One region of the Marinobacterium sp. BA1 genome, then DNA from elsewhere that is predicted to be linked to it. Evidence: predicted binding sites of a transcription regulator. Region 1 holds the regulator's gene; each other region holds the start of a gene.
What was found. Region 1 encodes sigma-54, which starts transcription at its own class of promoters, with help from an activator protein. Its sites were predicted from a motif close to TGGCACNNNNNTTGCTNT; they were not measured.
Positions count from the first base shown of each region.

Region 1 (5,504 bases):
CCGTGTTCATCAGACCGCCGGCGGTATCCTCCGGGTACGCCAGTACTTCCTCGACCCGCTCACGATTCTGCTGGTCCATGATCTGCAGCAGCTCCTTCATGACCCGTTCGGGCAGCTGCTGCAGGATGTCAGCCATGTCGTCCGTTTCCAGCGACTCGGTAATGGCGAGTACTTCTGAAGCCTCCATGCGGCTCAGGATTTCGGTCTGGGCATCGTCCCCCAGGTACTGCAATACCTCACCTTCCAGCTCCTGGTTGAGCAGGTTCCACAGAATCTGGCGCTCGCGAGGAGGTGTCTTTTCCAGCAGGTGCGCCACTTCAACCGGCTTTAGCCCCTTGTTGAGCATGAACCTCAATTGCTGCAGTTCACCGACCTCAAGCGCGGCGCTCAATGCTTCCAGGTTGGATTTGGTTTCCTGCTGACTCATGGCGGATCTCGATCGGAGGTGGGCGCTTGTCCGGGGAAAGGGGGAGCGCGATCTTATTCGGGCTCGTCAAAGCGATTGTTGATCAATGCGGTGATGGCATCAAGCGCCTCAGGAGCATCATCCCCTTCAGCGGCAAGCGCGATTTCGGTACCTTTGCTGGCGGCCAGCATCATCACGGACATGATGCTCTTGCCATCCACTTCGCGGCCATCCTTGTTGATTCGGATGTTGGCATTGAACTGATTGGCCAGCGTGACCAGCTTGGCAGCGGCGCGGGCGTGCAGGCCCAGCTTGTTGATAATGGTCAGTCGCGTTTCAATCATGGTGTGGTCCTGCGGCAGGCTGACTCAGTTCTCGGTGTAGCACCTGCACATTATCCATATGCCTGCGGAAATAACCAGCCAGTTGCTCGGCAATATAGACCGAGCGGTGTTGGCCCCCGGTACAGCCAATACCGATTGTGATGTAGCTGCGATTATTGGCCTGGAACTGAGGCAGCCACTTGCTTACGAAGGCCTGTATGTCGTTCACCATCTCGCTGACCTCGGGCGACTGGCGCAGAAACTCGATCACCTCGGTGTCGAGGCCGGTATGACGGCGCAATTCAGGGACCCAGTAGGGATTGGGCAAGGCCCGTACATCGAAGGTGAAATCGGCATCGAGCGGTACACCATGCTTGAAGCCAAATGACTCAAATTGCAGTGACAGAACCTGTTCACTGCGCCCGGCAACACGCAGTTTGACTTCGTCACGCAGCTCATAAAGTGATAGCCGCGTAGTATCGATGCGCAGATCAGCGAGATTGGCGATGGGCTCAAGCAGGCTGCGTTCGGTTCGAATTGCTTGCTGCAGGCTCTGTTGTTTATCGGTGAGCGGGTGACGCCGCCGGGTTGCGTTATAGCGTCGCAGCAGAGTAGCTTCACCAGCATCAAGAAACAGGGTTTCGGTGCTCAGCTTGGACTGTTCACGCAGAGTGCGCATCACACTGGGGAACTGTTTCAGGTTGCTCAGAAGGTTGCGAGCATCAATGCTGACGGCAATTTCTCGATTAGGGTTTTCCTCAGCCAGCATCAGTCGGATCAGCTCGGGCAGAAGCAGGGCCGGCAGGTTGTCGATGCAGTAGAAACCGACATCTTCCAGTGCCTGCAGGGCGGTGCTTTTGCCTGAGCCGGAGCGGCCGCTGATGACGACCAGTCGCATGTCAGGCGCCTCTGCAGAGAGTTTGAACGCGATCCAGCAGGCTTGAGGAATCTTCGCAGCTGCGCAGTGATTCACGGGTGCTGGAGTCGTTGAACAGCTCTGCCAACCCTGCCAGTGTCTGCAGGTGCTCTTCAGCGCCGTCTTCGGGAACCAGCAGGAAGCAGATCAGGTCGACTGGACGGTTGTCGATGGCATCGAAGTCAATCGGGCTGGACAGCGTCATCAGTAATCCGATGGCTGTTGTAACACCTGGAATTCTGCAATGAGGAATGGCAACGCCTTCACCGATACCGGTGCTGCCAAGGCGTTCTCGGTTGATCAGGCCGCTGAAGATATCTTCAGCGGCCATGCCGTCCAGCTGCTCGGCGATAGTCTGGCTGGCGAGCTCAAGCGCTCGCTTTTTGCTGACCACATCGACGTGGCAGAGTGTACGGGATGAGGTCAGCAGTTCTGATAGTTGCATGTCGTGACGTGCTGCTACCGGTTATTTGTGGGATTTGAGTTTTTCTTTGTGCTTGATGATCTGGCGGTCAAGCTTGTCCACCATGCCATCAATTGCAGCATACATGTCGTCATGCTCATGCGCTGCGAATACTTCACCGCCGGCCAGGTGGATATCGGCTTCGGCCTTCTGGCGCAGCTTCTCGACACTGAGGGTGACCTGTACATTGGTGATGTTATCGAAGTGGCGTTCCAGTCGGTCGAACTTGGTACGTACATATTCGTTCAGGGCGTCAGTCAGTTCGACGTGATGGCCAGTGATGTTGATCTGCATAGGTTTTCTCCTCGTCATAAAGCACGTTCTTCCGGCGTGCCTGTAGTCTCATTAAACCAGACGCTTGCGCTCATTAGAAGGCGGAATGTTCATCGCTTCACGATATTTTGCCACTGTGCGTCTGGCTACGTTAAATCCCTGCTCTTTCAGCAGGTCGGCTATCTTGTTATCACTGAGTGGTTTTGCGGTATTCTCCGCGCTGATCAGCTTCTTGATCAAGGCACGAATGGCGGTAGAGGAGGCAGCGCCTCCGTCTGACGTGCTCACATGGCTGGAGAAAAAATACTTCAGCTCGAAGATGCCTCGGGGTGTATGCATGTATTTCTGGGTAGTGACACGGGAAATGGTTGATTCGTGCATCTCTACGGCTTCAGCGATGTCATGCAGAACCATCGGCTTCATACCCTCTTCACCTTCCTCGAAAAAATCGATCTGGCGGGCCACGATCTCGGTGGCGACCTTGAGCAGGGTTTCGTTGCGACTCAGCAGGCTCTTCAGAAACCAGCGCGCTTCCTGTAGATGGTTTTTCAGATAGGTGTTGTCAGCGCTGTTGTCGGCCCGTCTTATAAGATCAGCATAGTCGGTATTGATACGCAGCTTGGGGGATGCCTCTGAGTTCAGGCTTACATTCCACTGCCCCTGCACCTTGCGCACCACGACATCAGGTATAACGTACTCTGACTGTTCACTGCTGATGCTGGTGCCCGGTTTTGGATTAAGCGACTGGATCAGACTGATGATCTGTTGCAGGGCCTCCTCCTTCAGGCGCATGCGGCGCATCAAGGTACGATAGTCATGATTACCGAGCAGACCCAGGTGATCGCGTACCAGGCGTAATGCCTCTTTCAGCATCGGAGTGTTTTCAGGCAGCTGGCGCAGCTGTATCTGCAGACATTCGCTCAGGTCTCGTGCGCAGACACCGGGCGGGTCAAACTGTTGCAGGCGGTGCAGTACCGTTTCAATCTCTTCAGGCTCGGCATCTGCAAACAGCTGGGGTTCGCTCCGGGTGAAGTGTTCCAGAACTTCATCTACGTCCGTGCGTAGATAGCCATCCGGATCGACAGCATCGATAAGGGCCATGGCGACCATACGGTCAGGGTCACTCATGGGGGTCAAGTTGAGCTGCCACAGCAGGTGATCCTGAAGGCTGTCTTCGGCCGAATCGTTATCACCGGGTTCCCAGTCATCATCACGGGCAGGACCGGGTGTACTCTGGTGCTGGAAGGTATCATCCCAGTTGCTGTCGGTGGACAGCTCACGAGGGATTTCATCATTCCACCGCTCTTCCAGTGCGTTTTCGTCCCAGCTGTCCTCGTCAGCGGTGTCGTTAGAGAGGCTGTCGGCAGAGGCGTCGTGACGATCATCACGGGCTTCAGTCTGGGCTTCTTCGGCGCTGTCCAGTTCCTCCTCGACTTCCAGCAGTGGGTTACTCTCCAGGGCTTCCTGGATCTCCTGCTGCAGGTCCAGCGTTGACAGTTGCAGCAGACGTATTGCTTGTTGCAACTGGGGTGTCATCGTCAGATGCTGGCCGATCTTGAGTTGTAACGATTGCTTCATATCAGAGCTGCCAGGTGGACGGAGTGGATGTACATGATTGACGACTCAGGATCAAAGGGAAAACTGCTCGCCCAGATAGGCACGGCGAACCTGTTCGTTAGCCAGGATCTCGGCCGGTGTGCCCTGTGCGAGTATTCCCCCTTCACTTACGATATATGCTCGTTCGCAGATGTCGAGTGTCTCGCGCACGTTATGATCGGTGATCAGAATGCCAATGCCGCGAGACTGCAGGTGGCGAATGGTTTGTTTGATATCGCTGACCGAGATTGGATCAACGCCGGCAAAGGGTTCGTCCAGCAGGATAAAGTCAGGCTCGGTTGCCAAGGCCCGTGCGATTTCAACACGTCGACGCTCTCCGCCAGACAGGGCCATACCCAGGCTATTGCGCAGGTGAGTAATGTGAAACTCTTCCAGCAGCTGCTCCAGTAATGCCTTACGATCCGAGGTATTCAGCTCCTTGCGAGTTTCCAGAATGGCCATCAGGTTGTCATGTACGCTCAGCTTCCGAAACACCGAAGCTTCCTGAGGCAGATAGCCGATACCGCGGCGAGCGCGCTCATGCATGGGCAGGCGGGTAACGTCGTCCTGGTGCAGTCGGATTTGTCCCCGGTCGGCGTGGATAAGCCCCACGATCATATAAAAGCAGGTGGTCTTGCCGGCACCGTTGGGTCCCAGCAGACCAACGATCTGGCCCGTTTCCATCTGCAGGGATACATCCTGTACCACCTGGCGCCCCTTGTAGCTTTTGGCAAGGTGCAAGGCTTCCAGTGTCGCCATCAGTTGGTCCCCGTCGGCTTGGGCTGAATCACCATTTTGACCCGTTCGCCGCCCTCGCGGTCGCTGCCGAAAGCGTTCACCACCGCACGCGCCATATTGTAAACGATCCGCTCTCCGGTGAAGGTATCCTTGGACTGATCGACGCGTGCATTTTCGGTGATGGTAACCTCTTGTTGCTTGACCCGGTACTCCATCCTTTCACCGTAGGCCTTGGTCAGGGGCTGATCGGCAGATGGCTGCTGCTGAAATCTGGCCGGCTTGCCGGTGGAGATAATGCGGTCAATGCTGCCGTCAGCTGCACGGTGCAGTTCAACGCGCTCACCACGAATTTCCATGCTGCCCTGAATTATTTCCACATCGCCTGTGTATACGGTGATACCGGTACGCTCGTTCATGCTGGCGCGGTCAGCCGAGACGTTGATTGGCTGATTGCGATCCTCGGGCAGTGCCTGCACGCTGGCGGACAGGCTCAGCAGCAGGGTGGTCAGCAACACAGGGCGGTTAATTCGCATGGTATGTACCTTTTACCTCGGACAGCAGTTCAACCCGCTGTTCGTCAAAAAAGACCTCCATGCCTTGGCTTTCCATATGGTCCAGGCCGCGTATTACCCTGACTGGCAGGTCTGTGTGGGCATAGTCGCGTGGAGGGTAGAGTGTCAGTCGCTCGGTCAGCATCTCGCTGGCACTGCCTGAAGGCGGATTATCATGAAGCTGTACATCACCTGCAAGTACTATGCGTTCCTGTGAGTCGGGCATGCGGCCTTCCTG
Region 1 is NZ_BAAFHC010000001.1:2,294,156-2,299,659, reverse strand. Features, by position in the region: gene mgtE (magnesium transporter) at 1-427, opposite strand, end outside; gene ACAM29_RS11160 (HPr family phosphocarrier protein) at 481-750, opposite strand; gene rapZ (RNase adapter RapZ) at 743-1,627, opposite strand; gene ACAM29_RS11150 (PTS sugar transporter subunit IIA) at 1,629-2,090, opposite strand; gene hpf (ribosome hibernation promoting factor) at 2,112-2,402, opposite strand; gene ACAM29_RS11140 (RNA polymerase factor sigma-54) at 2,454-3,959, opposite strand; gene lptB (LPS export ABC transporter ATP-binding protein) at 4,011-4,736, opposite strand; gene lptA (lipopolysaccharide transport periplasmic protein LptA) at 4,736-5,248, opposite strand; gene lptC (LPS export ABC transporter periplasmic protein LptC) at 5,238-5,504, opposite strand, start outside.

Region 2 (5,504 bases), 1.1 Mb from region 1:
GGTCGGTCGTCACGACAGCTTCCTGCTGGCCTGCACGCCCAAGTATTACGAGGACAGTGGCTACTTCGGTCATGTCAGCTGTACGGACAATTTCAACCGTGCATTGAGGGAATATGGCGTGGCGCCCCGCGCTGGCTGGCCCGCCATTAATTTTTTCTTCAACACGCTGATCGAGCCCTGCGGCACGGTTGGCATGGATGAGCCCTGGTCGCGTCCCGGTGACTACGTCCTGCTGCGCGCGAATCGGGACTTGATATGCGCGTCTTCAGCCTGCCCTGATGACATTGATCCGGCCAATGGCTGGATACCCACCGATATCCATGTCCGCGTCTATGGCGCGGAAAACCAGTTCGAGCGCGCCATTGCCCATCGCGTGGTGCCTGAGGAGTTGCCGCGCATGACCAAACAGACCGCGTTTCACAGCCGTACTTCGAAACTGACCAAGCACTTTGATGAATACCGCGGCTATTGGGTGCCGACCGAATTTGAAGGTTGGGGCGCGCGTGCCGAATATCTGGCCTGTCGTGAGTCCGTCGCTGTCATGGATCTGTCGCCGTTGCGCAAGTTCGAAGTGGTTGGCCCCGATGCCGAAGCGCTGTTGCAGTATGCCCTGACCCGTAATGTGCGCCGGCTTGCGGTGGGTGAAATTGTCTACTCGGCCGCCTGTTTCGAGACCGGTGGCATGGTCGATGATGGCACATTGTTCCGCATGGGGGAGCAGGCCTTCCGCTGGGTATGTGGCGATCCCTGGTCTGGCACCTGGCTGCGAGAGTTGGCAGCACAGCGCGGTGATCGGGTCAGTATTCGTGAGTCGACTGACCAGCTGCACAACCTGGCTGTGCAGGGTCCCAACAGCCGAGCGCTGCTGTCGGAGCTGGTTTGGCAGCCGGAAAACCGGACACCGGTGAGCGAATTGAAGTGGTTCCACTTCACCATTGGCCGTTTGGGCGGGCCGGAAGGCATACCGCTGATGGTTTCGCGAACCGGCTACACCGGTGAGTTAGGGTTTGAAGTGTGGTGTCATCCTGATGACGGCGCAGCGGTATGGGATGCGATTTGGCAGGCTGGCCAGCCCCATGGTCTGGCGCCACTGGGGTTTGCCGCGTTGGACATGCTGCGAATCGAGGCGGGCTTGATCTTTGCGGAGCACGAATTCTGCAACCAGACCAACCCCTACGAGGCCGGCATCGGCTTCACCGTGCCGATGAAAACCAAGGAAGAAGATTTCAGCGGGCGAGCGGCGCTGCAGCGGCAGTCGCCTGAGAGCAGACAGAAGCTGGTGGGGCTGGTGCTGGATGGCAATGAGCCTGTTCACCACGGTGATCTAGTGTACGACGGGCGCATGCCGGTTGGTCAGATAACCAGCGCAACGGCCTCGCCCTTGCTGGGCAAAATGATTGCACTCTGCCGTGTTCAGCCCGCCTGGTCAGAACCGGGTACCCGACTGGAAGTGGGGCAGCTGGATGGACTGCAGAAGCGGTTGCCGGCTCAGGTTCAGGCACTGCCTTTCCATGATCCGGAGCGGATCAAAGTGAGAAGCTGATATCCCTGAAAATACCTTTCATGAAAGCGCCCTTTGTGGGCGCTTTTTTTGTGCTTGGCTATTAAATGAACAATACGGGTGCACGCAAGTGCGAAAAAGCCCTCGTATAAAGCACGGTAATTATCCACAGGGTGTTTTATCCGAGAAAATAATTTTTCAATCAAGAGTTAATTGTTTTTAAGCCTTTATAAAACAACATGTTATAAATATCATTTCTATATTTTATGGGTTGTGGATACTTTTGGCACATGGATTGCTTTTTCTTATCAGGAAACAAATATCACTGAAGAGTAAGGATGCTCCGGCTTATATGCTGCGGTGCAGCAAACAAAAAGCGGACCCTTTCCGCATAAACGAGGACAAGCCTATGACTGTGGAAACCGTGGAGTCGCTCAAGGCGACTTTCGAAATGCACCAAGCGATGAATGTGGAAGTGTTCTACTGGTGGTGTACTGCCATCATGTTCATGATCCATGCCGGATTCCTCGCCTATGAAATTGGCGCTTCCCGCGTCAAGAATGCCCTGACTTCAGGGATGAAAAACATTCTGACCCTTTCGGTCATCATTCCAACCTTCTACTTCTTCGGTTGGTGGATCTACAACGCCTTCCCGAACGGCCTGATTCCGATCGATGCTTCTGCGGCGCTGCCCTGGAGTTTGAGCATGGGGCCTGACGTTAAGGATATGGGTACCGGCATCTTCTTCGCCGCCTTCGCCCTGTTTGGTGCTACCACCGGCTCGATCCTGTCCGGTGCCGTGATCGAACGTATCCGTCTGAGCGCCTTCCTGATCCTGGCGGCCATTCTTGGTTCCGCTGTCTGGATTCTGGCTGGTGCCTGGGGTTGGCACCCGGATGGCTGGCTGCTGACCAAGCTGGGCTACCACGATGTGGGTGCGTCTGGTGTGGTACATGGGGTTGCCGGCTTCTTCGCGCTGGGTGTGCTGATGAACCTGGGTGCGCGCGTTGGCAAGTTCCAGAACGGTGTCGCGATGTATATCCCGCCACACAGCCTGCCGATGTCACTGATCGGCCTGATGATGATCATCGTCGGTTTCTTTGGCTTCCTGGGTGGCTGCATCATCTTTAATAGTGGTGATACCGGCTGGACCACGATCTATGGCAACCCGACCAACCTGTCCGCGTTCGGCTTCAACACCTTGATGGGCTTTGCCGGTGGTGTCATTGGTGCCTACCTGACATCGCGTGAGCCGTTCTGGACCATGTCCGGTGGCTTGGCAGGGATCATCACCGTTGCCGCGGGTCTGGATCTGTATTACCCGGGTCTGGCCTTTGTCATCGCTGCCAGTGGCGGTGCGTTGATGCCGCTGGTGGGTCGCATGGTAGAAAAAATGGGCGTAGACGATGCTGTGGGTGCGGTGGCAGTACACGGTTTCTGTGGCCTTTACGGTGTCGTGATGGTCGGTGTGTTTGCCTCTTCTTACCCGAATGTGGGTGACCTGCCTGATATTACTCTAACCGGGCAGCTGATTGGTGGCATCGTGATGGCACTGACCGGCTTCATTCCGGGCTGGGGCATCTCCTACGTGCTGAAGAAACTGAATGCCCTGCGTGTACCGCCTCAGGTCGAAGTGCTCGGTCTGGACCTGGTCGAAATCCCGGCCAAGCCCTACCCAGAGTCACTGCCGGCACAGGCGATCATCGAGAACACGCTGGAGCCGGGTCAGGAAAAACTGGTCTGAGCTTTCACTGAAATGGCGCTGTCTTGGCAGCGCCCCATGAACGAAAGATGAGTCAACAAGGGTGCGAATGGCACCGAGGAGCACATCATGTTTTCAAGTCCAATCACCAGCTGGGAAAACGTATCCGCCTACTTCACGTTCGCTGACAGCCCAACCGGCATTGCCATCAGTCTGGCTGCTGCCGTAGGGCTCTATCTGTTTCTGAACGCCAGCATCATGAAGCACGAGAAAGAGGCGTTCGACAAACACCTGTAAACCGTTAAGAGGGAGGCTTCGGCCTCCCTTGGCTTTCAGTGGGCGATACGTCTGAGGGTTTCTGAGGGGCGCTCGCCGAAAAGGCGTCTGTAGTCGGTAGCGAACTGGCTCAGATGGTAAAAGCCCTGACTGGCGGCTGCATCGGAGATTGAGGTGCCTTCGGCAGACAACAATTTGCGACGTACCCGGTTGAGGCGGGTCGCACGCAGGAACTGCACCGGGCTGATACCCAGAATGCTTTCAAAACTGTACTGCAAGGTACGCCGACTGACACAGGCCAGGTCACACAGAGCCGTCATGGTGACCGGCAAATCACCCTTTGCATCCACATATTCCCGTACTCGATCCACGACCGCCTTGCGATGCCGGTAACTGGGGATGACCCGCTCGTTAACTTCTGCCGTGTCCAGCAGGTTCAGCAGTTGCTGTATCAGCAGGTCCTTGTGGATTTCGGTATCCATGCCCTCGTCGGCTGCTGCCAGTATCCGTGTGACCAGCAGCGACAGCTCCTCGACCTGATGTCGGCTGCCGCGCAGACGCGGGTTGCCACCGGAGACACTGGACTGGGTAGCGATGCCCTGGCGCGCGGCCAGGCCGAACAGTTCTTCTTGCTGAACCACAATACTGAAGATGTTGCAGTCTGCCGGAGTCACCAGTTCGAAGGGGGTACTGCCGTGACGCCAGAGCAGATCTTCCTGCTCGACGGACTGGCCGTTGATGCGAAAGTGTTCACGATTGGTCGGAATGCCGAGCCAGAAGGCATCAGGCCAGACCATGCAGTGCTGATGTAATGCCTGATTGGTGTACTCGTTGATCAGCTGGATACCGTCAAACTGACACTCTTCGACACGGCCCTGAAAACGCCCGCTGCTGTACTGGTTATATTCCTGACTCCAGTCGGTCAGATGAAAGGCCTGCTCATTAATGTCATCTGAAACAGATATGCACCTCTGTGGTGCTTTTTGTTTATTTTGGTGCACCTTGGCCTCTTTATTATTTTTTCGATCCAGTATGGACGCCGTATTTTGATTCTGCCAAGTCCGCACCATCGTATTCACTCCTGCCCATGCACATTTGCCAATTTTTGATAACTGGCGCTTGCACGCTCTCGTTACGCTGAAAGTGCTAGCAATATCCATTCCCTTTCGTTGGGAGGCAGCGAAAGGGAATGGGCATCGACAATTTAAATAGTTATTGATCAGGGGAATGCTCATGGCTAATACAATCGATCAGGACTATCTGGCCAAGCGCCAGCTTAAGAAGGGGACTGCGGGCTGGGTCCTGCTGGCCGGTCTTGGGGTGTCCTACGTTATATCCGGCGACTTTGCCGGTTGGAACTTTGGCCTTGCTGAAGCGGGCTGGGGTGGATTTGCCATCGCGGCCGCACTGATGGCGACCATGTACTTTGCGCTGGTGCTCTCGCTGGCCGAGATGTCGGCGGCGATTCCGGCGGCTGGCGGCGGCTACAGTTTTGCCCGCCAGACCATGGGCACTACCGGGGGTTACCTCACGGGGCTGGCGGTATTGATTGAGTACGCACTGGCACCGGCGGCGATCGTGATCTTCATCGGCGCTGCCGTTGAGGAGTTGCTGGGGATCAACGGTCCCTGGGTTTACGCGCTGTTTTACGCCATTTTCATCGGCATCCATCTGGCCGGTGTAGGTGAGGCGCTGAAAACCATGATGGTAATCAGCGGATTGGCGGTGGTGGCTATTCTGGCCACGGCGATTGCCTTGATCGGTGATTTTGAGACGGCCAACCTGTTCAATATCGCGCCAACCGATGCGGCCGGTGCCAGTGAAATACTTCCGTTCGGCTGGTATGGCGTTTGGGCCGCACTGCCGTTTGCCATGTGGCTGTTCCTTGCTGTGGAAGGGGTGCCTCTGGCCAGCGGAAGAAGCGCGCGACCCTGCTAGTGACATGCCCAAGGGCATCATCGGCGCGATGATTGTATTGCTGTTCACCGCGGCGTTGGTCATGTTCCTGCTGGCGGGTGCCGCCGG
Region 2 is NZ_BAAFHC010000001.1:3,380,664-3,386,167, forward strand. Features, by position in the region: gene ACAM29_RS16480 (DUF1989 domain-containing protein) at 1-1,543, shown strand, start outside; gene ACAM29_RS16485 (ammonium transporter) at 1,911-3,245, shown strand; gene ACAM29_RS16490 (hypothetical protein) at 3,333-3,500, shown strand; gene ACAM29_RS16495 (helix-turn-helix domain-containing protein) at 3,536-4,480, opposite strand; partial or broken gene eat (ethanolamine permease) at 4,713-5,504, shown strand, end outside.
Region 2: the regulator sigma-54 is predicted to act here: its motif matches at 1,786-1,803, upstream of ACAM29_RS16485 (ammonium transporter).

Region 3 (5,504 bases), 150 kb from region 1:
AGATCATTCCTTTTTCAGGATGTTGCCAACGCAACAGAACCTCTGCTCCCACCAGCGCACGGTCGATGATGTTTACCTTCGGCTGCAGGTAGAGTTCAAGCCCCAGACCGGTTTCATGCTGAATCGCCTGTCTCAGCTGTTGCTCCAGCATAAGCCGTTGACGCAATTCGTTACTCAGAGCCTCGTCGTAGAAACGATAACTGTCACGCCCGGCCTGCTTGGCCGCGATCAACGCTGTTTGGGCGCAGGCCAGCAGAGTATCGGCATCATCTCCATCTTTGGGAAAAACCGCCAGCCCTGCCGAAGGACTCAAGCGAATCGTCTCACCTTCAAGATATAACGGCACCTGCAACTGGCTGATACACTCATTGGCATAACGCGCCATTCCGGTCAGGTCATGGGTGTCATTGATAATAGCCACCAGCTCATCGCCGGTCAGACGAAAAAAACTGAGCCTGTCGCCCAAGTGTTGCTGCAGTCGTTCAGCCTGACGTTTGATCAGCTGGTCGCCGCCACGCATGCCAAAGCGATCATTGATCGGTGACAATTGACCAATGTCGATACACATCAAGGCAATCAAAGCTGAGTTCGTAGAGGGTTTTCGGTTTCGTTTCAGCAGCTGGGCAAGCGTCTGCACCAATTTGTAGCGGTTACCCATCCCCGTGAGCGGATCGGTGAATGCCAGCTCCTCGATTTGCGCCTCTTTTGCACGCATTTCTGTAAGGTCATGGAAGATGGAAACAAAATTGGTTACGACGCCGTTATCATTCTTCAGTGCACTGACCGACATCCACTGCAGATAGACTTCACCACTCTTGCGCCGGTTCCAGACCTCCCCCTGCCAACTGCCGTGGTGTCGCAGCGACGCGTTCATCGCATCATAGAAGGGCTGTTCGTGATGATTAGAGCGCAGCAATTTGGGTGTCTGCCCAATCACTTCCAATGCAGAATAACCGGTGATTTGGGTAAATGCCGGGTTAACCCGCTCGATCCGGGCGGCGGCATCCGTGACGATAATACCTTCAATAGTGCTATCCAGAATGCGTTCCGCCATTGCTTCCTGGGTTTGAAAGGCACGTTTCAAGCGCTGATCCTGGCCTATACCGGTCAGGCCGGTTACCTGACCATGCTCATCCAGATGAGGCAAAATGCGGAGGCTGACAGGCACTTCATGTCCCGCAAGGGTGCGGAAGTTCACCACCCCGGCCCAGTAACCGCATTCCAGTACCTGCGGAAAAATTTCGCGAGACAGCTGCTGCCAGGTACTTTCGGTATGAAAGTCGCTGACGTGCAGCGGCTGCACACTCAGGTCATGTTCCTGACCGATTCCCAGCAGCTCACGGCCGGAGCGGTTTATAAACTCGATCCGGTAATGCTTGTCGACACTGGCAATAAAATCGCCGGTCAGATCCAGAAACTGCTGTTGTCTATCCATCGCTCAATCCAGTTATATTCCGTCAAGCGCCACTGCGCTGCCAGAATTGTGCTGCAAGCGCGTTAAAGTCCGTTGCCACTCGCAATACGTGCCGTCCGACCAGTCCATCACGCTGCGAGCGCAGCATTTTCATCACCAATTGTACCCAACCGATCCCATCATGGCGCCCGGTGCAGATATAACGCGCCACGGGGTCACCAATTGCCACCTGTGCCTCGGCAGCAAGCTCTCGCCAGGGTTGCATGGTCCAGACGATCAACAGAGTAGAAAGAATATTAGCACTATCTGAAAACGTTTCTTCTTGTTGTGTAACCGGCATGTTGATCTTCAACTGAGATCTCCTGCTGGGCGTACTGCGACTCACTGAGAATGCAGCCATGAAAAGACACTACTTTAGTATCAAAAGCGAAGCAATAACCCTTTAGGTTGTGTCGAATTGTTCAAAATACATTTCTAACTGGATCACCTGCCCTCACGATTGCCAACGGCTGCACACTCCTGGAGCCGAGTGCGTTTTATTGGTGCACAAATCAAGAGCACAACATTGTCATATCCATGTAACACATTGTAAATATTTGTATTTATCAACACTGGCACAGCTTTCGCTTTTACAGGATCAACAAGCGGCACTCAATGCCCGACTTGCTATTTCAAGAGACTGTAAGGGGAATATGATGAAAAAGCTGACCAAATCTCTGATCGCTGCCGGCCTGCTGACTGCATCCGCTGCCGCAAGCGCTGAACTGTCGGTCAACGTGGGCGCCATGAGTGACTACTGGTTCCGTGGCATTGATCAGACCTCCAACAACGCCAGCCTGATGGCTGGTGCTGACTATGACTTCGGTAATGGTTTCTACGTTGGCACCTGGGGTGCTCAGCTGGACGATGCTGAAATCGAATACGATCTCTACGGTGGCTACGCCGGTGAAATCGGCGACTTCACCTACGATGTAGGCTACGCTGGCTACTTCTACACTGTTGATGATGCATCCGATTACCATGAACTCATCCTGGGCGGCGGTTACAAATTTCTGAGTGCCCAGTTTGTCCTTGGCCGTGAAAATGTTGACGGCGCAGGTGATGACGCCGACTACACCTTCTTCAGCCTGACAGGTGAATACGAAGGCGCCTACCTGACCTATGGTGTATTCGGTGAAGACTATGACGGTGACTACGTTGAAGCCGGTTACGGTACAACTATTCAGGGCCTGGACATGAGCCTGGCATTCATCAAACAGTTGGACACTGAACTCGACGGCGATGGCGAGAAAGACTCCGAATTTGTCTTCACCATCAGCAAGACCTTCGATCTCTGATCAGACATCTCCTCTGCGTTACTGAACATACTAAGGTTGTCTTGGGGCCCTGCGGGGCCTCTTTTTTTCAACTGCCGTCGGGTTTCAGATCAGTACCCGCTTCCGTTATCATGCCCACCTGTATCACTGTTTTGGAGCCTCAATGGCGACCTACGCAATTGGTGATCTGCAGGGCTGTTATAACGAATTAATGCAGCTTCTAGAGCAGATCAACTTCAACGACCAGGATCAACTCTGGTTTGCAGGCGATCTGGTCAACCGTGGTCCCGGTTCACTGCAATGCCTGCGCTTTGTCAAAAGTTTGGGGGATCGCGCTGTCTGTGTACTGGGCAACCACGACCTGCACCTGCTGGCCCTGCACAATGGCAACGGAAAGAAAGCAAACTCCACACTGGAACCGATTCTGGCCGCACCCGACCGGGATGAGCTGATGCACTGGCTGCAGCATCGCCCCCTGCTGCATGATGACAAGTCGCTGGGCTACGTCATGACCCACGCCGGCATTCCTCATATCTGGAGTCTGAAAACTGCCCGCAATCTGGCTGCCGAGCTTGAAGCTGTGCTCCAAAGCGACAGAGCCGAACGTTTTTTTGCCAATATGTACGGCAACCAGCCTGATCTTTGGCAGGACGACCTCAAGGGACCCGCGCGTTTGCGCTGTATCACCAATTATTTGACCCGAATGCGCTTCATCACGACCGAAGGGCGGCTGGAATTCAGTGCCAGCGGCCGCCCTGAAGAGGCGCCCAACGGTTTTCGCCCCTGGTTTGAACTGCCGCCGGCCAAACCACTCAAACGCATACAACTGCACGGCCACTGGGCTACACTGGGGCATCATCGCAATGAGCGCAGCATCTCGCTCGATACCGGCTGCGTATGGGGTAACGCCCTAAGCGCACTGCGCCTGGATGATGGCCAGCTGTTCAGCCAACCCTGCACTGACCACCCAACACCCGGAGACTGACACGTGAGTGAGTACCGCTGTATCAACATCACCGAAGCCTGTGACCTGATCGACCAGGGTGCACAGGTAGTCGATATCCGCGATGAAACCAGCTTCAACGAGCTTCACATCCGCGATGCAACCAACCTCAGCAACCACAACCTGCCGGAGTACCTTGCACAGGCAGACTTTGACCAGCCCTTGATTGTCTGCTGCTACCACGGCATCAGCAGTCAGTCGGCAGCCGCCTATCTGGCACATCAAGGGTTTGAACAGGTCTGTAGCCTGGACGGTGGTTTTGAAGCCTGGCGCGCACAGTGCCCGGACCGTTGCAGCCGCTGATGCAGATCTATCTGGTCGGCGGCGCAGTCAGGGATCGACTGTTGGGGCTTGAGGTCAAGGACAGAGACTGGGTGGTGGTCGGTGCCACCCCTGACGAGATGCTGGGTCGGGGTTTTAAACCGGTCGGACGTGATTTTCCTGTGTTTTTGCATCCGGATACCGGTGAGGAATACGCTCTGGCCCGTACCGAACGCAAAAGCGGCAAGGGGTATACCGGCTTCCAGTTCCATACCAGCCCGGATGTTACACTCGAAGAAGACCTGCGCCGCCGCGACCTGACCGTCAACGCCATCGCGGAAGCGGAAGACGGCACGCTGCACGACCCCTGGCACGGTCAGGATGACATCAAGACGCGGATGCTGCGCCACGTTTCACCGGCCTTCAGTGAAGACCCGCTGCGAGTACTGCGAGTGGCGCGCTTCTATGCCCGCTTCGCCGATCTTGGCTTTCAGGTTGCTGACGAAACGCTGGCACTGATGCGCGAACTCAGCGCCGGGGATGAACTTGCCCACCTGACGCCAGAGCGTGTCTGGCAAGAGACAGAGCGCGCGCTGGCCACTCCCAGTCCAGCGCATTACTTCGCCCTGCTGCAAAAAACGGGGGCGCTGGGCAGCCTCTTCCCCCAACTGGAAGGGCTGGACACAAATCGATTGGCTCAGTGTCTGTCTGGAATTGCCGATACCGACGCACGACCAGCCATGGCGCTGGCTCTGCTGCTGTATCAGGCCACCGAGTCGATACTGCCAGAACAGGCCTGCGACATTATCGGCAATTTTTGCAGCCAGCACCGCGTACCCAATCGGATGCGCGACCTGGCATTGAAACTGCGCCAGGGTGTAAACGGTCTGTATCAGTTTGACCGGCTGGACGGCAACGCACGGCTACAGCTGCTGAAACAACTGGACCTGATCAGGCGCCCGGCTCTCATGCCTACGCTTCTACAGCTGGTCCGTCATGTCCACGTCATACCGGTAACGCGGGAAGCCGCTCTGCAGCGGCTGCTGATGCAGTTGTCTGAAGTGGATACCCGCACGCTGATTGAGCAGGGCTTCAGCGGCAAGGCTCTGGGAGAGGAGCTGGCCCGACAGCAGGCCGAAATCTGCGCCCGGTACAAGGAGTAAAATGCCATGAGCACACGTCCGCTGGCACTGGTCACCGGTGCCGCACTCAGGATCGGCGCTACCATCTGTGAACGTCTGCATGATGCAGGCTACGATCTGTTACTGCATTACCGCCATTCGGCCGAAGCTGCTACCGCACTGTCCGAACAGCTCAATCAACGCCGCGGCGACAGCTGTCGACTATTGCAGTGCGATCTGGCCAATCTCGATGAGCTGCAGGGAATGATCGACACACTCGGCACGGAGACCCGCTTGGGTCTGCTGGTCAACAATGCCTCCAGCTTTTACCCCACCCCGGTGGATCAGGCGACCCAGGACGACTGGGATCAGCTGATCAACAGCAACCT
Region 3 is NZ_BAAFHC010000001.1:2,448,817-2,454,320, forward strand. Features, by position in the region: gene ACAM29_RS11825 (putative bifunctional diguanylate cyclase/phosphodiesterase) at 1-1,435, opposite strand, end outside; gene ACAM29_RS11830 (hypothetical protein) at 1,458-1,766, opposite strand; gene ACAM29_RS11835 (TorF family putative porin) at 2,110-2,751, shown strand; gene ACAM29_RS11840 (symmetrical bis(5'-nucleosyl)-tetraphosphatase) at 2,894-3,715, shown strand; gene glpE (thiosulfate sulfurtransferase GlpE) at 3,719-4,036, shown strand; gene ACAM29_RS11850 (hypothetical protein) at 4,012-5,157, shown strand; gene ACAM29_RS11855 (pteridine reductase) at 5,164-5,504, shown strand, end outside.
Region 3: the regulator sigma-54 is predicted to act here: its motif matches at 2,027-2,044, upstream of ACAM29_RS11835 (TorF family putative porin).

Region 4 (5,504 bases), 1.0 Mb from region 1:
AGTGCAGAGGCTCCAATCCCTGACCATACCGCATAGGCAGTTCCCACTGGAATGGTCCGCATGGCCAACGACAGCAATCCCAGACTGATCACGATCAGCGCCGCGGTAATCAACGAAGGCCACAGCCGGGTGAAGCCGTCACTGTATTTGAGGCCGAGCGCCCAGAGGCACTCCAGTACCCCGGCGATCAGCAGATAGATCCAGCCCATTCAACGCTCCGTTTCAGTTGGCCGGGTCGAAGCGCGACAGCCATTCGACAGCCAGGTCGTGATACCGCCCCAGTCCCTTGTATTCGATCAGCTCCGGCGGCAGGGTCTTGAGCACCCGATGCATGCGGCGCGCCCAGTCCGGGTTGGTCACCAGATCGTCAAAGCTGATCAGGAAAGTACGAATGCTGAACATCAGTGCATTGCTGCGCGGCATGCGATCCAGCACCTGCAGTTCCACTCGAAGGTGTACTTTCTCACCCACGTTATCAGCAGTAACGCTGGCCCGGTCGGTGCCCCAGTTCGGATAGGTTTCCGGCGAGGTATCCATGCGTGCGTTGACGGTCAGGGTCCAGTTCAGGCGACGCACTGGACGCCCGACCGGAATGGCGGTCAGATACTTCAGGGCACGATCAAACACGCCCATTTCGTGGGCCAGCGGGACCGGGCCGTGCCACTCGGAAAAGCTCATGCCGGCATCGAACGCCAGCGACCAGTCGGCTGGGCAGGTCACGATGCCCGCATCCAGGAACAGGTCACCATCACGCTGGTCCAACAGTGCGAAGTCGCCCTGTACCTGACGGCCCATGTACTCCATCGGTGGCAACGGCAAGGTGCTGCTGTCACCAAAGGTGAAGCTATCCTTGATATTGAGCAGCCGGTTTTCCCAGGTCCACTGGTCACCATCAACCTGCAGGCTGAAATGTTCGGGGTAATCCGCTGCCAGTGATGTCATGCATCGCTCGATCATATCCCAGCACGCGAGATCCATATGCGGCATCGCCAGACAGCGTTTGGGATTTTCTTCCAGCACGGTGGCACGCTCGGCCATCTCCGACAGATAGTGTTCGTCGATATCCAGCAGAAACTCAAACACTGACCCTTCCGGCCCCGGCGTCACGTGGGGCTCAATGTTGACCGAGTAGCGATACTCGTCCTCTGGAAACGGGAACGGAAAACGTGCAACGGCACCGGGGCTGTTGCTGTAGGTAAAGTCATCACGAAAGGTTTGTACGGGTTTGGGTGACATGCGCATAGCTGTCGCTCCTATAGGTCCAAAGTCAGGTGTTTGCCGGCGGCACGGGAGACGCAGGGCATGATGCAGCTGCCGCTGGAGCGCTCGTCGTTGGACAGGAAATCATCTCGATGCTCAACATCGCCCTCAAGAACAGCCGTGCGACATTGGCCACAGACGCCTGCACGGCACAGATTGGGAACCTTGACGCCTTCGCGCTCCAGCGCTTCAAGCAGGCTTTCATCGGCCGCTACGTCCACCGTTTTTCCGCTGTGGGTCAGCTGCGCCTTGAACGGCTCGCCCGGCTCGGGTGCGGCAAAGGCTTCGAAATGGATCAGGCTGTCTGGCCAGCCCAAAGCGGCTGCCGTGCTGCGAACACCGTCAATCAACGATTCAGGGCCACAGATATAGACATGGGTCCCCGGCCCCTGACCGCTCAACACGGCAGTCAGGTCACATTTATTACCCTGCACAGAGTCATAGCGATGGAGAGCCGATCCAAGTTGCTGCTGCAGTTGATCCAGATAGGCGCCGGTTTGACTACTTCGATACAGATAGTGCAACTCGAAATCAGTACCCTTCCGTTTGAGTTCCGGGATATACGACATGAAGGGGGTGATGCCAACGCCACCTGCAATCAGCAGGTGTTTGCGGGCAGTCATCACGGGAGCAAAGAGGTTGGCCGGTGGTGTGATCGCCAGCTGGTCCCCTACGTTCACCTGTCCATGCATGAAAGAAGAACCGCCACGGGAGGCATCCTGCAACCGCACGGCGATGCTGTAACGCCGCGGTGTGGCAGGGTCGCCACACAGCGAATAGGCATTACGGATCTCGCGGGATGCTCCCGGCATGATCACCTGAACATGACTGCCGGGCGAGAATGCCGGCAGCCGGCCTTCAATCGCTTCCAGTTTGAACTCTCGAATCATCGGTGCCACCTGCTCGATGGCCATCACACGCACCGGTATGCTGTCGATACTCATTACTGCAACACCTCCTGTTCCGGCTGTTCATCAGGATCTTCAGCATTGATCTGCACCCCTACGTAGGCACCATGCAGACGGGCAAAATGATCCCGTACCAACAACAAACGACCACACCCTGTGCAGGTGTGAGGACTGGCTGTCACCCCTTCCATAAGGGTGTAGCAATGGGTACAGAATAACCGGCGGGCAGAACTGATCGGAGGCGCCAATTGAATCTGCTCTTCGACCAGCCCGGCCGACAACGCTTGATTGCGTATGTCCCACAGAAAGCCTTCACTTCCGGCCACGTACAGCCGGGTGGTCACCGGCGCATCATTCAGAATGTGTTGCAGGTAGCCCGACAGGGAATCCGCCAGCGTGCCCGGGGCATTGCCCGGTTCCGCCACCAGCCATTGTGCACCTGATTCAGCACACTGACGGTACAGCGGTTCCAGCAGGTGCTCTGCGTCTGACTCACTGACAAACAACTGTAGTCCTGCTGTCGCGACCAGCTCGGGTGGCGTATAGGTCGGACGACTCTTGATGGATGGATCGATCTGCATCACTACTCCTTTTGGGTTACCCAAAATTTATTAGTGGTGTAATTTATTTCTCCTTAGGAAAAGCAATTTTTCTGCCAAAACATGAAACCAGATAAATTTCAATACCTTAGGATTATCAATCCAAAACATCTCCTCTATAAGGGCACAGCAACAGTGCATTTCCGTATCCGGATGACTCAGCACAGGGCAGATGATCATTACGGTGCAAAAGTACCCCGGTTGACCCAAAACGGGTCGCACTTCAGCTCCCCATACCCAAATATTGGCCAAGGCCCGAGCCAGTTTTGATTGGGATTATTTTTTCACTCTATAAATCATGACGTTGAGTCTTAATGGCCCGGAACTTGCTTTCCTATCAGGAATAATAGTTCCTCTTCAGGAATTAATTATGATCTGTTACCAATGGAGAGAAAAATGGCTAATTCATGGCGTATCGCCGCACTGGCTGAAAGACATCGTGCCCTGGGCTCAAACCTTGAAGACTGGAACGGCCTGCCTACGGCATGGACCTACAGCAAAAGCGGTTACACTCTGGCCGATGAGCACGAAGCAATCCGTACCAAGGCAGGCTTGATGGATGTATCAGGCTTGAAGAAGGTGCACTACGTGGGTCCACATGCCGAGAGCCTGCTGGAGTGGGCCACCACGCGTGACATCTCCAAGCTGTATCCGGGCAAGGCGGTCTACGCGACCATGCTGAATGAAGCCGGCAAGTTTATTGATGACTGTGTTATATACCGCATGGGCCCCAACGCTTTCATGGTTGTACATGGCACCGGCGCCGGCTATGAGCGCCTGACTCAGGCGGCACTGGGCAAACAGGTTGCCGTGCTGTTTGATGACGATATGCACGATCTTTCGCTGCAAGGCCCCACTGCAGTGGATTTCCTCGCTGAGCATATCCCCGGAATCCGGGATTTGGCCTACTTCCACCACACACACGCACGCCTGTTCGGTTGCCCGATCACCATTTCACGCACCGGCTATACCGGCGAGCGCGGTTACGAGATCTTCTGTAAGGCGGCCGACGCCACTACCATTTGGGACGGCATTCTGGAGCACGGCAAAGCGTTCGGCATTATTCCCTGCTCTTTCACCGCGCTCGACTGGCTGCGTACCGAAAGTTACCTGCTGTTCTATCCGTTCGATAACTCCGAGATGTACCCGTTCGAAAACGAACCGGCCGGCGATACGCTTTGGGAGCTGGGTCTGGACTTCACAGTGTCCAAGGACAAGACAGAATTCTGCGGTGCTTACGAGCACTTCCGCCTGCAGGGCAAAGAGCGATTCAAGATTTTCGGTGTTTTGCTGGAAGGAAAAGAGGCCGCTTCCGAGGGTGATGAACTCTGGGCCGATGGCAAAAAGGTGGGGGTTATCACCTGCGCCATGTATTCACGCCTGACCGACAGATCAATGGCAATCGCTCGTCTTGAAGTGCCCTACGCCGAGCAGGGCACCCCGCTTCAGGTCAAAGGTAGCCTTGAGGTATCGGCCATCGCCCATACCCTGCCATTTGATGATCCCGAGAAAATAAAGCGCACTGCAAAGGGCTGATCAGGCCTGACACACCGAGGGGGGCCTGTTTCCATAAACAGCCCTTTTCGGTTGGATCATCACACGTAGCTGCAGCGGTCACTGCCCCTCAGTATAGCCATAGCCGCGCAGAAACAGGTCAACACAACTCACAATGTAACGATCAATCTCTTCATCACTCAGCTGAGGAGTAATACCCAGCTCGGAGCGTAGCTTGGCCTCCCCCATCACCATCATCAGGAACTGAATGGCGGCATGGCGTGGCTGCTCCATGACAACCCGGCCCAACTCGGCTTCACGCCCCAGCATCTCGGTGAACCCCTGAATCATGACCTGAGGCCCGGCGGCAAAAAAAAGTGCTGCCGCTTGCGGTTGAGTATCGACCTGAGACACACAGGTTCGGTGCACGCAGCGCGCTTCTTCAGACAGTATTAACTGAATGAAGTGACGACCGATGTCGAGCAACCGTTCCCGCAAAGAGCCATCTTCACGCACCAGCAGATCAACCAGGTTATAGCGATCGCACTTGCACCGAATGGCAGCCGTAAAAAGATCATCCTTACAGCCAAAGTGACTGTACACCGTCTGCTTGGACACGCCCGCCTGCTGCGCCACCATTTCCATGCTGGTATCGGTAAAACCATGCTGCACAAACAGCGTCGAGGCAGCGTCCAGTATCTGCTCACGTTTGGCTGCACTGCTGGGTCTCAAAAGCACTCTCCTGATATTTGGAACAAAATCATACTATACAGTCCAGTCTATTGACTCTAAACTAAACTCATCAGTCCATTATTATAGCCCTTATGGCCCTACTCATATGAATCTTTTCCGCCCCTTGTGTGTTGCAACACTGTGTATTGTGATTCTTTCGGGCTGCAACAGCAGCGATGACACTGTCTTGGCCATTGCCGAACCGCTGACTGTTTCGGTGTTCACACTTGAGCCCCGGCAGGCCTACACCATTGAGCACCGCTATGCAGGGACCGTTGAGGTCAAACAGAACAGTGCGCTGGGCTTCGAAGCCGGTGGCAAACTGGCACTCATCAATGTCAACGAAGGTGCGAGCGTCAAGGCCGGTCAAGTGCTGGCCCGGCTTGATACCCAACTGCTGGAAGCCGAAACAGCTCAGCTACAGGCCCAGCGCAACGAGATCAAGGCCAGGCTCAAACTGGCCAAAGCCAGCCTGAACCGCTTCACGGCCCTGCAGCAGAAGGGATATGCC
Region 4 is NZ_BAAFHC010000001.1:3,337,043-3,342,546, reverse strand. Features, by position in the region: gene ACAM29_RS16275 (multidrug efflux SMR transporter) at 1-209, opposite strand, end outside; gene ACAM29_RS16270 (DUF3445 domain-containing protein) at 223-1,242, opposite strand; gene ACAM29_RS16265 (2Fe-2S iron-sulfur cluster-binding protein) at 1,254-2,204, opposite strand; gene ACAM29_RS16260 (dimethylamine monooxygenase subunit DmmA family protein) at 2,204-2,749, opposite strand; gene ACAM29_RS16255 (aminomethyltransferase family protein) at 3,164-4,303, shown strand; gene ACAM29_RS16250 (TetR/AcrR family transcriptional regulator) at 4,382-4,993, opposite strand; gene ACAM29_RS16245 (efflux RND transporter periplasmic adaptor subunit) at 5,100-5,504, shown strand, end outside.
Region 4: the regulator sigma-54 is predicted to act here: its motif matches at 2,809-2,826, upstream of ACAM29_RS16260 (dimethylamine monooxygenase subunit DmmA family protein).